3 regions of the Cellvibrio polysaccharolyticus genome follow, and region 3 is predicted to be linked to each of the others. Evidence: predicted binding sites of a transcription regulator. Region 3 holds the regulator's gene; each other region holds the start of a gene.
What was found. Region 3 encodes sigma-54, which starts transcription at its own class of promoters, with help from an activator protein. Its sites were predicted from a motif close to TGGCACANNNNTTGCNNT; they were not measured.
Positions count from the first base shown of each region.

Region 1 (3,258 bases), 930 kb from region 3:
GGGTAACGCCTCCGGCGTATTTACCAACCCGGGGCCTTCAACCGCGGGTATTCCTGCGGTGGACAATGGCTATTTGCCGCAAGCGCTGCAAATCAAAGGGCCGACCGGTGCAACTGTTACCTTTAATAGCGACAAAGGTGCGTCGGCAGCCAAGACCGCCTCTGAACTGAATTCCATGGCGGGCATCACCGCCAGTGCAAGAACCGATGCCAAAGTGCTTTCTACCACCTTTGATAACAGCAGCAGCAATTTGATGTTGAATGGGGTGCGCCTTTCCGCTACCACGATGGAAGGGCTGGCTAACGAAATCAATGCGTTGACCACTTCCAACTTGCCTGGCATTAGTGCCAGCCTGGATACGGATGGTAACCTTAATCTGGTTTCCAATATTGGTACTGACCTCAAATTTTCATTTGTCGATACAGGCACCGGTGCCGCTGCAGGTACGGTTGAAGTGGTTGGTCGTGTGGGTACCGGCGCACAATTACTGAATGACTTTACCAATGCTGCGGTTGTGGGGGGCAAAATTGATATCGTGATGGGGCAGGGTTATAGCGTTGAGGCCAGCAACCCGGCGGTGGGCAACATCATGGCACCAATTACTGCAGCCACTTTTACCGATGTGCCCATTAACGCATTCGATCCAAAAAATCAGAACACCTACAACGAAGCCACTTCAGCACAGATTTATGACAGCTTGGGCAACCCTCATGCTATGCGACAGTATTTCGTCAAGCAGCCTTATGATCCTGCAGATCCTTCTACATCGGCCAATCACTGGGTAATGTATGTGCAGGTGGATGGGCAAAATGTGGGTGATCCGGACCCCACGTTGTTGCCGCCGCAAAATCTTGAGCCAACCATGGCGTCATTTAACGTTCATTTTAATCAGGATGGTTCGCTGAATACGGCATTGACCGATACCATTTTGATTTCCAACTGGATGCCATTGGGAACTGATGGAGAACCGGTTGGTGCTCTTGGGCCATTAAATGTATTGCAAGGTGGCACTCTGCCAGTGAGTGAGCCTCCAGCAAGTTCCAACTTTGAAATCAAACTGGATGGCTCAACCCAGGTTGCTGGTAAATTTGATGTAGGAAACCCTCAACAAAACGGTTATGCAACAGGCCGTTTGGCAGGGCTGGATGTTGGTAAGGATGGTATTATTTTTGCCCGCTTTACCAATGGTGAGGCTCAGGTATTGGGGCAGGTAGCTTTGGCCAACTTCAACAGCCTTGATGGCTTGAAGCCGGTCGGCGGTTCTATGTGGGCACAAACCTACGAGAGTGGTGATCCGGGTATTGGTGTTCCGGGGGCTGGTACGCTGGGTGATATATCCTCGGGTACGCTGGAAGAGTCCAACGTAGACTTGTCCGAGCAGTTGGTGAACCTGATTATTGCCCAGCGCAACTTCCAGGCGAATGCGAAAACCATCGAAACCACCAACGCCACCACGCAAACCATTATCAATTTGCGTTAATGTTTAGCTCACGGTGATGCAGCGCTTTTTATAAGGCGCTGCGCCCTTGGTGAGTTGGCATTTCCTCTTCAATTCCTTTTTCCTGCGGGCGGCAAACAGCGGCAGCAGTTTGCCGCCCGACTTGCTTTTACTTTCCTTGTCCCTTTGCAATACCTCTTCGCTAACCGGATTTAATTAAAAAATCTATTTAATTCAATGGCTTGAAGTTTTATCCAATTCAAATTTATAACCCGTCCAATCTGGCACTGACCTTGCAATAACTCCGTTAACGGCAAAACTGCCAAAAAAATAGCGGAGTAAGGTAATGGATAAGGCGCTGTATATCGCGATGACGGGAGCCCGGCACAACATGCTGGCGCAAACCAATCATTCCAATAATCTTGCCAATATCAATACCACCGGTTTTCGCGCTGACTTTGCGCAAGCGCGCTCCATGCCCGTTTATTTCGGCGAAGGCAGCCCCACTCGCGCTTATGCGCTCACCGAATCACCCACCAGCGACTTTGAGCAAGGCCCTTTGAATGAAACCGGCCGGGATCTTGACGTTGCTATTAATGGTAACGGCTTTATCGCCGTGCTCGGTCATGACGGTACCGAAGCTTATACCCGCGCGGGCAACCTGGTCATTGATGCCAACGGCTTTTTGCGTACCGGAAATGGTTTGCCGGTGCTGGGGAATGCCGGGCCAATTTCCTTGCCCCCGCTTGAAAAACTGGAAGTCGGTGCCGATGGCACCTTGTCTGCTGTGGCAATTGGCCAGGGACCGGAAGCCATGGTTGAGCTGGATCGTATTCGTCTGGTGAATCCCGATCTGCAAAATATTGAAAAAGGTCAGGACGGTTTATTCCGTCAGCGCGATGGTTTGAATGCACAGCCAGCGGCAGAAGTGCGTTTGGTAAGCGGTCTTCTGGAAGGCAGTAATGTGAATGCGGTGAGTGCTTTTACAGAAATATTGAGCCTCTCACGGCAGTACGAAATGCAAGTCAAATTAATGAAGGATGCTGAGCAAAACTCTGAAGCATCTTCACAGTTACTCAGAATATCCTGATATTTCATTTGAGGGTTTTATCATGCACGCTGCACTCTATGTCAGTAAAACCGGTCTGGCCGCTCAGGATAAGCAACTGACCACCATTTCCAACAACCTCGCCAACGTAGGCACAGTCGGTTTTAAGCGCGATCGCGCCATTTTTGAAGATCTTTTGTATCAGGTACAGCGTCAGCCCGGCGCGCAAACCACACAAGACACACAACTGCCATCCGGCTTGCAATTGGGTGCCGGTGTAAGAGTGGTTGCTACGCAAAAACAATTTACCGAAGGTAATTTGCAAATTACCGAACAGTCGCTGGATATGGCGATTGATGGTCGCGGATTTTTTCAAATTCTGCAGCCGGATGGTTCTGTTGCTTACACTCGTAATGGCCAGTTTCAACGCAATAGCGAAGGCCAGCTGGTTAACAATGAAGGCTTGCTGGTTGAGCCGGCGATCAATATTCCCGAAGGCGCGGTGCGCGTTACTGTCAGTACTGACGGTGTGGTGAATGCTTTTTTCAAAGGTGAAGAAGCTGAGCCACAGCAGTTGGGTGACCTGACTCTGGTTGACTTTATCAACCCGGCCGGTTTGCAAGCAGTAGGCGGCAATTTATTTCTGGAAACCGTAGCCAGCGGTAACCCTATTCAAGGTGCGCCTAACGAAAATGGTATGGGCAAATTGGTGCAGGGTGCGCTGGAAGGTTCCAACGTGGATATCGTTGAAGAGATGGTGAATATGATCACT
Region 1 is NZ_PRDL01000001.1:2,430,055-2,433,312, reverse strand. It holds gene C4F51_RS10410 (flagellar hook-basal body complex protein) at 1-1,480, shown strand, start outside; gene flgF (flagellar basal-body rod protein FlgF) at 1,785-2,528, shown strand; gene flgG (flagellar basal-body rod protein FlgG) at 2,551-3,258, shown strand, end outside.
Region 1: flgF (flagellar basal-body rod protein FlgF) is a predicted target of sigma-54. The motif match lies at 1,721-1,738, and genes of this name have one in related genera.

Region 2 (3,258 bases), 1.9 Mb from region 3:
CGCTGCCTTAATGGCAATTTCGGCGGTTTCCAGGTCCCGAATCTCCCCCACCATAATAATATCGGGGTCTTGCCGTAAAAATGAGCGCAGCGCTTCGGCAAAAGTAAGGCCTACCCGAGTATTCATCTGAACCTGGTTAATGCCTTCCAGGTTAATTTCTACCGGGTCTTCTGCGGTAGAAATGTTCACTTCATCGGTATTAAGAATATTCAAACCGGTATAAAGCGATACCGTTTTACCACTACCGGTAGGTCCGGTTACCAGAATCATCCCTTGGGATTGCGCCAAGGCGTCCATGTACATTTTCTTTTGGCTATCTTCATAGCCCAGTGCATCAATCCCCAGCTTGGCTGCGCCAGCATCCAGAATCCGCAGTACGATTTTTTCGCCAAAAAGCGTGGGCAAGGTGTTGACGCGAAAGTCGATGGCGCGGGTTTTCGACAGTTTCATCTTGATGCGGCCATCCTGAGGAACCCGTCGCTCCGAAATGTCCATTTGCGACATCACCTTTAAGCGTGCAGCCATGCGGGTCGCAAGATTTACCGGCGGTTTGGTGACTTCCTGCAGAATGCCATCGGTACGGAATCTTACGCGGTAAGTCTTTTCATAGGGTTCAAAGTGAATGTCCGAAGCACCGGTTTTAATCGCATCCAGCAAGACTTTATTAATAAATCGTACTACCGGGGCTTCTTCTGCTTCAGACTTCTCGGGGCTCTCTTCGTCATTGCCTGTACTGCCGGATACTTCCAGTCCTTCCAGTCCGTCGTCGTCCAGACCCGCCAGAGCATCATCAATACCTTCAACAAGAGACTTCAAATACCGTTCTATAGCCACTGCGAGTTTATCGGCTTCTACCAGTACAGCCTCGGTACTGATGCCAGTGCTGAATTTAATCTCATCGAGTGCATGTAAATCGGTAGGATCTGCTACTGCAAGAAACAGACGGTTGCCGCGACGAACCATGGGTAAAATATGATGTTTGCGAATGAGTTTCTCATCGACCAACTTGTCCGGAATAGTGTCTTTGAAGAGCGCATCCAGGTCGAACAAAGGGGTGCCAAACTCAATTGAGGCAGCCTGAGCAATAATGCGTGCGTCCAGCACACCATTCCTTACTGCGTAATGGATAAATGGCACTTTTTCTCTGGCAGCTTCCGTAGAAATCTGTTTCGCCAAATCTCCGTCCAGCAGTCCATCGCTTACCAGGCGGCGGGCCAATCCATTTAATGAAACTGTAGGCGCATTCATACGCAGGCTTTCTCCATTTTTAAGGGTGTTGAGCCGGGTGCTTATTAAACACTGTAAGCACGTGGAAATAAACGATCTCTGTCTGCATCAATGTAAAACCATGTTTTTGACCGCCGGGCGCTAATGAGGGGTGACAAAATGCGTCAGTTATTGACTTCTTGTGCGGCTCGCCAGGCTTGTTCTGAACGTTGGAAAAACGACTAAGTATCAGCAGCAATGGTTGCTCGGCGTTATGTCTCAAGAGCTTTTCCTGCTTCGATTGTTATTTATTAAAGTTGGTTTGTATTTTGCTTTAATCATAACGAAGCTTTATTGCTCGACTTTCTAACATCGGAGATATGCAATGAAAAAAGTACAACAGGGTTTTACTCTTATTGAATTGATGATCGTAGTAGCCATTATCGGTATTTTGGCTGCTGTTGCTCTGCCTGCTTATCAGGATTACACCATCCGTGCGCAAGCTGCAGAGGGGCCCACCTTGGCTGGAGGGTTGAGAACAGCTATATCAGAGCATTATTCCGACCGTGGCGAATGGGCAGCCAATAATGCGGCATTGGGAATCAGTGGGGATATTGTTGGCAATTATGTAGAAACAATTGAGGTTGAAGATGGCGTTATTACTGTAACTTATGGTGAAAAGGCTAACGCAGCTTCTCTGTCAGGTAAGCTTTTAACCATTCGCCCTGCTCTTACTGCATCCCAAAATGTAGCGTGGGTTTGTGGCTATGCTGATGTACCTACCGGTGCCTCAGCGGAAGGAACTGATGCTACTGATGTGGCTGAGAAACACTTACCAGCATCCTGTCGTTCATAAGTTCAAGTTAAAAGAAAAAAGGTGCCTTAGGGCACCTTTTTTTATGAGTGGCATTCCTTGAGAGATTAATTTGAAATGTTGATTCCTTCAGTGGCTGGATTGGTGGTTGTTTTTGTTGCATTGCTATTTTGGCGAGGAAGTAGAGTCGTTGGTTTGGCCGTTTGTTGTCTTGTTTTTCTTGGTTTATATCTCTCAGGGTTTTATTTGATTGCTCATTACTATACTGGCAATGGTATAAATGATTCGGTGGTATTTCATATTCTTTATGCGATAGATATTAGAACTATCAGCCAGCACTGGATTGTATTTTTAGCTTGTATAGTATTTCTCACATTTTCTATTTGCCTTTTTCATTATTTAGCGTCAGTTCATATTCCATCAGCTTCAAAGAAAAGAGTAGCGCTGTTTAGCTCTGGTTTTTTATGTTTTTATAATGCTGTTGTTTTTCTCGTGGCTGGTTTTGTGCTAATTAGCCACCCTGCAATACAGGAAACTTATCACGTCGTTGTCACCGAATATAAAGTGTCGCAATCTAGGAAGCTGGAGGACGAGGTCGTTTTTGTTAGCGGACTTGTAACAGATAAACCACGCAGTTTTATTTATCTGTATGCTGAAAGTCTGGAAGAATCCTTTTTTGATGATGATGCTTATCCGGAACTTTTACCTGAGTTGAATCAATTAAGGCGAGATGCTTTGGTGATTAAAGGTATTGGGCAGGCGCCTATGACAGAGTGGACAATCGCCGGTATGACCGCTTCGCAGTGTGGTATCCCTTTGGCTACTTTTTCAAAAGGTAGGAATGAAATGGGCAAAATGGCGCACTTCCTTCCGGAGGCCAACTGTGTTGGAGATGTTCTGAGTCGAAATGGATACTTCCTGTCTTATGTGGGTGGGGCAGACATCAGCTTTGCCGGGAAAAATAATTTTTATTCGGCGCATGGGTTTTCTGATGTCAAAGGGTATCAGGAGCTCGAATTGCTGTATTCAAAAATATTTCCCAAGTCAAAATGGGGGATTTATGACGATGACTTGCTTTCGCTGCTTTGGAATGAGTTTGAAGTTTTAGCTGACCTTGATAGGCCATTTGGTCTGGTTGGGTTGACGCTCGATACTCATTCTCCTTATGGACATGAAACACCAGCGTGTAGAAACAAGATGTATCAAAATGGCGGAAGTAAAATGCTTAACTCGGTACA
Region 2 is NZ_PRDL01000001.1:3,378,374-3,381,631, reverse strand. It holds gene pilB (type IV-A pilus assembly ATPase PilB) at 1-1,248, opposite strand, end outside; gene C4F51_RS14275 (pilin) at 1,592-2,062, shown strand; gene C4F51_RS14270 (sulfatase-like hydrolase/transferase) at 2,138-3,258, shown strand, end outside.
Region 2: C4F51_RS14275 (pilin) is a predicted target of sigma-54. The motif match lies at 1,525-1,542, and genes of this name have one in related genera.

Region 3 (3,258 bases):
ATAAAATATCCACTTTCTGGCCGTCAATTGCATCAAACTCAATAGGTTGTTTCAGAGTAATCAGGGCGCCTATCGCTTTACTGCCGCATTCCATGCGGCAATGCGGTAAGGCTATCCCGAAACCGATGCCGGTAGATCCCAGGCGTTCCCTGGCTATCAGCCGACGAAAAACTTCATCGGCATTAATAGAGGGTACGGCGCGTGCAATGGTATTGGCGAGAATTTCCAGGGTGCGTTTCTTGCTAACACCTTCAATAGCACACAGGGTGCGATCGGGCGTAATCAGTTCCGGGATTGTCATGGTTAACGATGGCTACGTAATTTTTCTTTGTGTTTAATCAGTTGGCGATCCAGTTTGTCCGCCAGTTTATCAATGGCCGCATACATATCCGCTTCTACGGCATCAGCAAATAAATCCTTACCGCTGACGTGCACCGTGGCTTCCGCTTTTTGATCGAGGTGATCAACCCCAAGGATGACATGCACAGAAGTAATTTTGTCGTGGTGGTTATCCAGCTTTTCCAGTTTGGTTTCTACGTACTGCTTAAGGGCTTCAGTGACTTCCAGGTGATGGCCATTAATCGTAATCTGCATGGATACTTCCTCTTTGTTGGCGATATCAATGGATTTTTCAATCCGTCTTTTTATCTGATTATTTACTCTTTTATTGGTTCGCATTGAACTTCAAATTTGAGAATAAATAACGTTTCCTGATCGGTGCGATTACATCAACGATTTCCGCTCGTTGGACGGCGGGATGTTTAACGACTCCCGGTATTTTGCAATAGTGCGACGGGCTACCTGAATTCCCTGCTCGGCCAGCAGGTCGGTGATTTTACTGTCGCTCAATGGTTTTTTCGCATTTTCGGCGCTGATCAGTTTTTTAATCAGTGCACGAATCGCGGTTGAAGAACACTCGCCACCACCTTCAGTGCTCACATGGCTGGAGAAAAAATACTTCAGCTCAAAAATGCCTTGCGGCGTGTGCATGAATTTTTGTGTGGTTACGCGTGAAATAGTGGACTCATGCATCTGCACAATTTCTGCGATGTCGTGCAGCACCAGCGGCTTCATGGCCTCGGCGCCGTATTCAAGAAAGCCGCGTTGTTTTTCAACAATACAGCTGGCAACTTTCAGCAGGGTTTCGTTGCGGCTCTGCAGGCTTTTTAAAAACCAGCGCGCCTCCTGAAGGTTGTCTTTCAAAAAAGTGTTGTCGCTACTGGAATCGGCGCGCTTGACCATAGAGGCATAGTTGGCGTTGATTCGCAGGCGAGGTGCGATATCCGGGTTCAGCTCGACGATCCAGCGGCCATCGCGTTTTTCAACAAACACGTCCGGTACTACATATTCGGTATCGCCACTGGCAATAATGTCACCAGGGCGGGGGTTCAACCCCTGGATGAGCAAAACTGCCTGGCCCAGTTCATTTTCCTTGAGCCGGGTTTTGCGCATCAGCTGGCGATAGTCGCGGCTGCCAAGCAGCGGCAAATAATTTTTGCAGATGGTTTTGGCGGCTTCGAGGAAGGGCGTATCCGTCGGGAATTGTTGCAGTTGCACCAGCAGGCATTCGGCAAGGTTCTGGCTGCAAACGCCGCAAGGGTCAAATTGTTGCAGGCGATGTTGAACGGCGACCACTTCGTCCAGTTCCAGCTCTTCCAGTTCGGCAGCCAGGCCTTCAAAAATATCGTCCAGAGAAACCGACAGCATGCCGCCAGGTTCAACGGCGTCGATAATGGCCAGCGCAATCAGATAATCGCGATCGGAAAATGGCGTGAGGTTCAGTTGCCACATCAGGTGGTCGTAGATGGAATCGACCGCAGCCCGACGGCTTTCGAAGTCGTTGTCATCATTTTCAAAGTTGCTGCTACCGGAGCTGGATGTCTGGTAAACGTCATCCCAGCTGGTATCTACCGGCAAGTCGGTAGGGATGGATTCATTCCATTCGCCCACGACATCACTTTCGGAAAAGCCATCGCTTTCATTGAAGCTGTCAGTTTCCCGGAAGTCACTGTCGTGATCAGAGAAGTTTTCGCTGCTGTCAGACGAAGAAGAGTGGGCATCACTCAGCGGGCGGTCACCCGGCAGGTCAGCGGCTATTTCAGCCTGGCGTGTGTAATCAAGGTCGTCTTTTTCGGCGGATTCAGGAGGGTTGTCGAAGCTGTCTTCCATCTCCAGCATCGGGTTGGAGTCGAGGGCTTCCTGTATCTCCTGTTGCAGATCCAGTGTGGAGAGCTGCAGCAGGCGAATGGCCTGTTGCAGCTGCGGAGTCATGGTCAGTTGTTGACCGAGCTTTAACTGGAGAGATTGCTTCATCGTTTAAAAAGCTGATCCTGCTTAGACGAGAACAGTGGTCGATGAAGTAGAGTTTAGACAGCCTTGATCTCGCAAGCAACAAGGCTAAGCAATGTTTGTGCCTTGTTGTGTGTTATTTGCAAAAGTCAAGGCCCTGGCGTCAAATAAATCTTCAATCAAAGGCGGAAATTCTCGCCCAGATACACCTCACGCACTTTGTTATTGGCCAAAACTGTCTCGGCAGTGCCTTCGGCGATAATGTGACCTTCACTGACGATATAGGCCGTTTCGCAGATATCGAGGGTTTCGCGCACATTGTGATCGGTAATCAATACCCCGATACCGCGATCTTTCAGGTGTCTTACGATTTGCTTGATGTCATTGACCGAGATGGGGTCAACCCCGGCAAAAGGTTCATCCAGCAAAATAAAGCGGGGCTCTGTGGCCAGGGCGCGGGCAATTTCCACCCGGCGGCGTTCGCCACCTGACAGTGCCATGCCGAGACTGTCCCGAATGTGAGTGATGTGAAATTCCTGCAGCAATGAGTCCAGTTTGGCCAGACGCTGCTTTCTGTCGAGATCGCTACGGGTTTCCAGAATTGCCATGATGTTGTCGGCTACCGACAGCTTTCGAAATACCGAAGCTTCCTGGGGTAAATAACCGATACCGGCGCGTGCACGACCATGGATGGGCAGGTGGGTTAAATCCTTGTCGTCGAGCAGTACGCGGCCGTTGTCGGCGGTAATCAACCCGGCAATCATATAAAAGCAGGTGGTTTTTCCTGCGCCGTTGGGGCCGAGCAGGCCTACAATCGTGCCGCTGCTGACAGACAGGGAGACATCAATAACGACCTTGCGCTTTTTGTAGCTTTTGGCAAGGTTACGAGCGTAAAGAGTAGCCATAAGTCCTGATCAGTTTTCCTGAATGGTTTGCGGTGGAATGATGATTTCAATGCGCTTGCGGTCT
Region 3 is NZ_PRDL01000001.1:1,499,016-1,502,273, forward strand. It holds gene ptsN (PTS IIA-like nitrogen regulatory protein PtsN) at 1-301, opposite strand, end outside; gene hpf (ribosome hibernation-promoting factor, HPF/YfiA family) at 304-594, opposite strand; gene C4F51_RS06415 (RNA polymerase factor sigma-54) at 724-2,313, opposite strand; gene lptB (LPS export ABC transporter ATP-binding protein) at 2,469-3,194, opposite strand; gene lptA (lipopolysaccharide transport periplasmic protein LptA) at 3,204-3,258, opposite strand, start outside.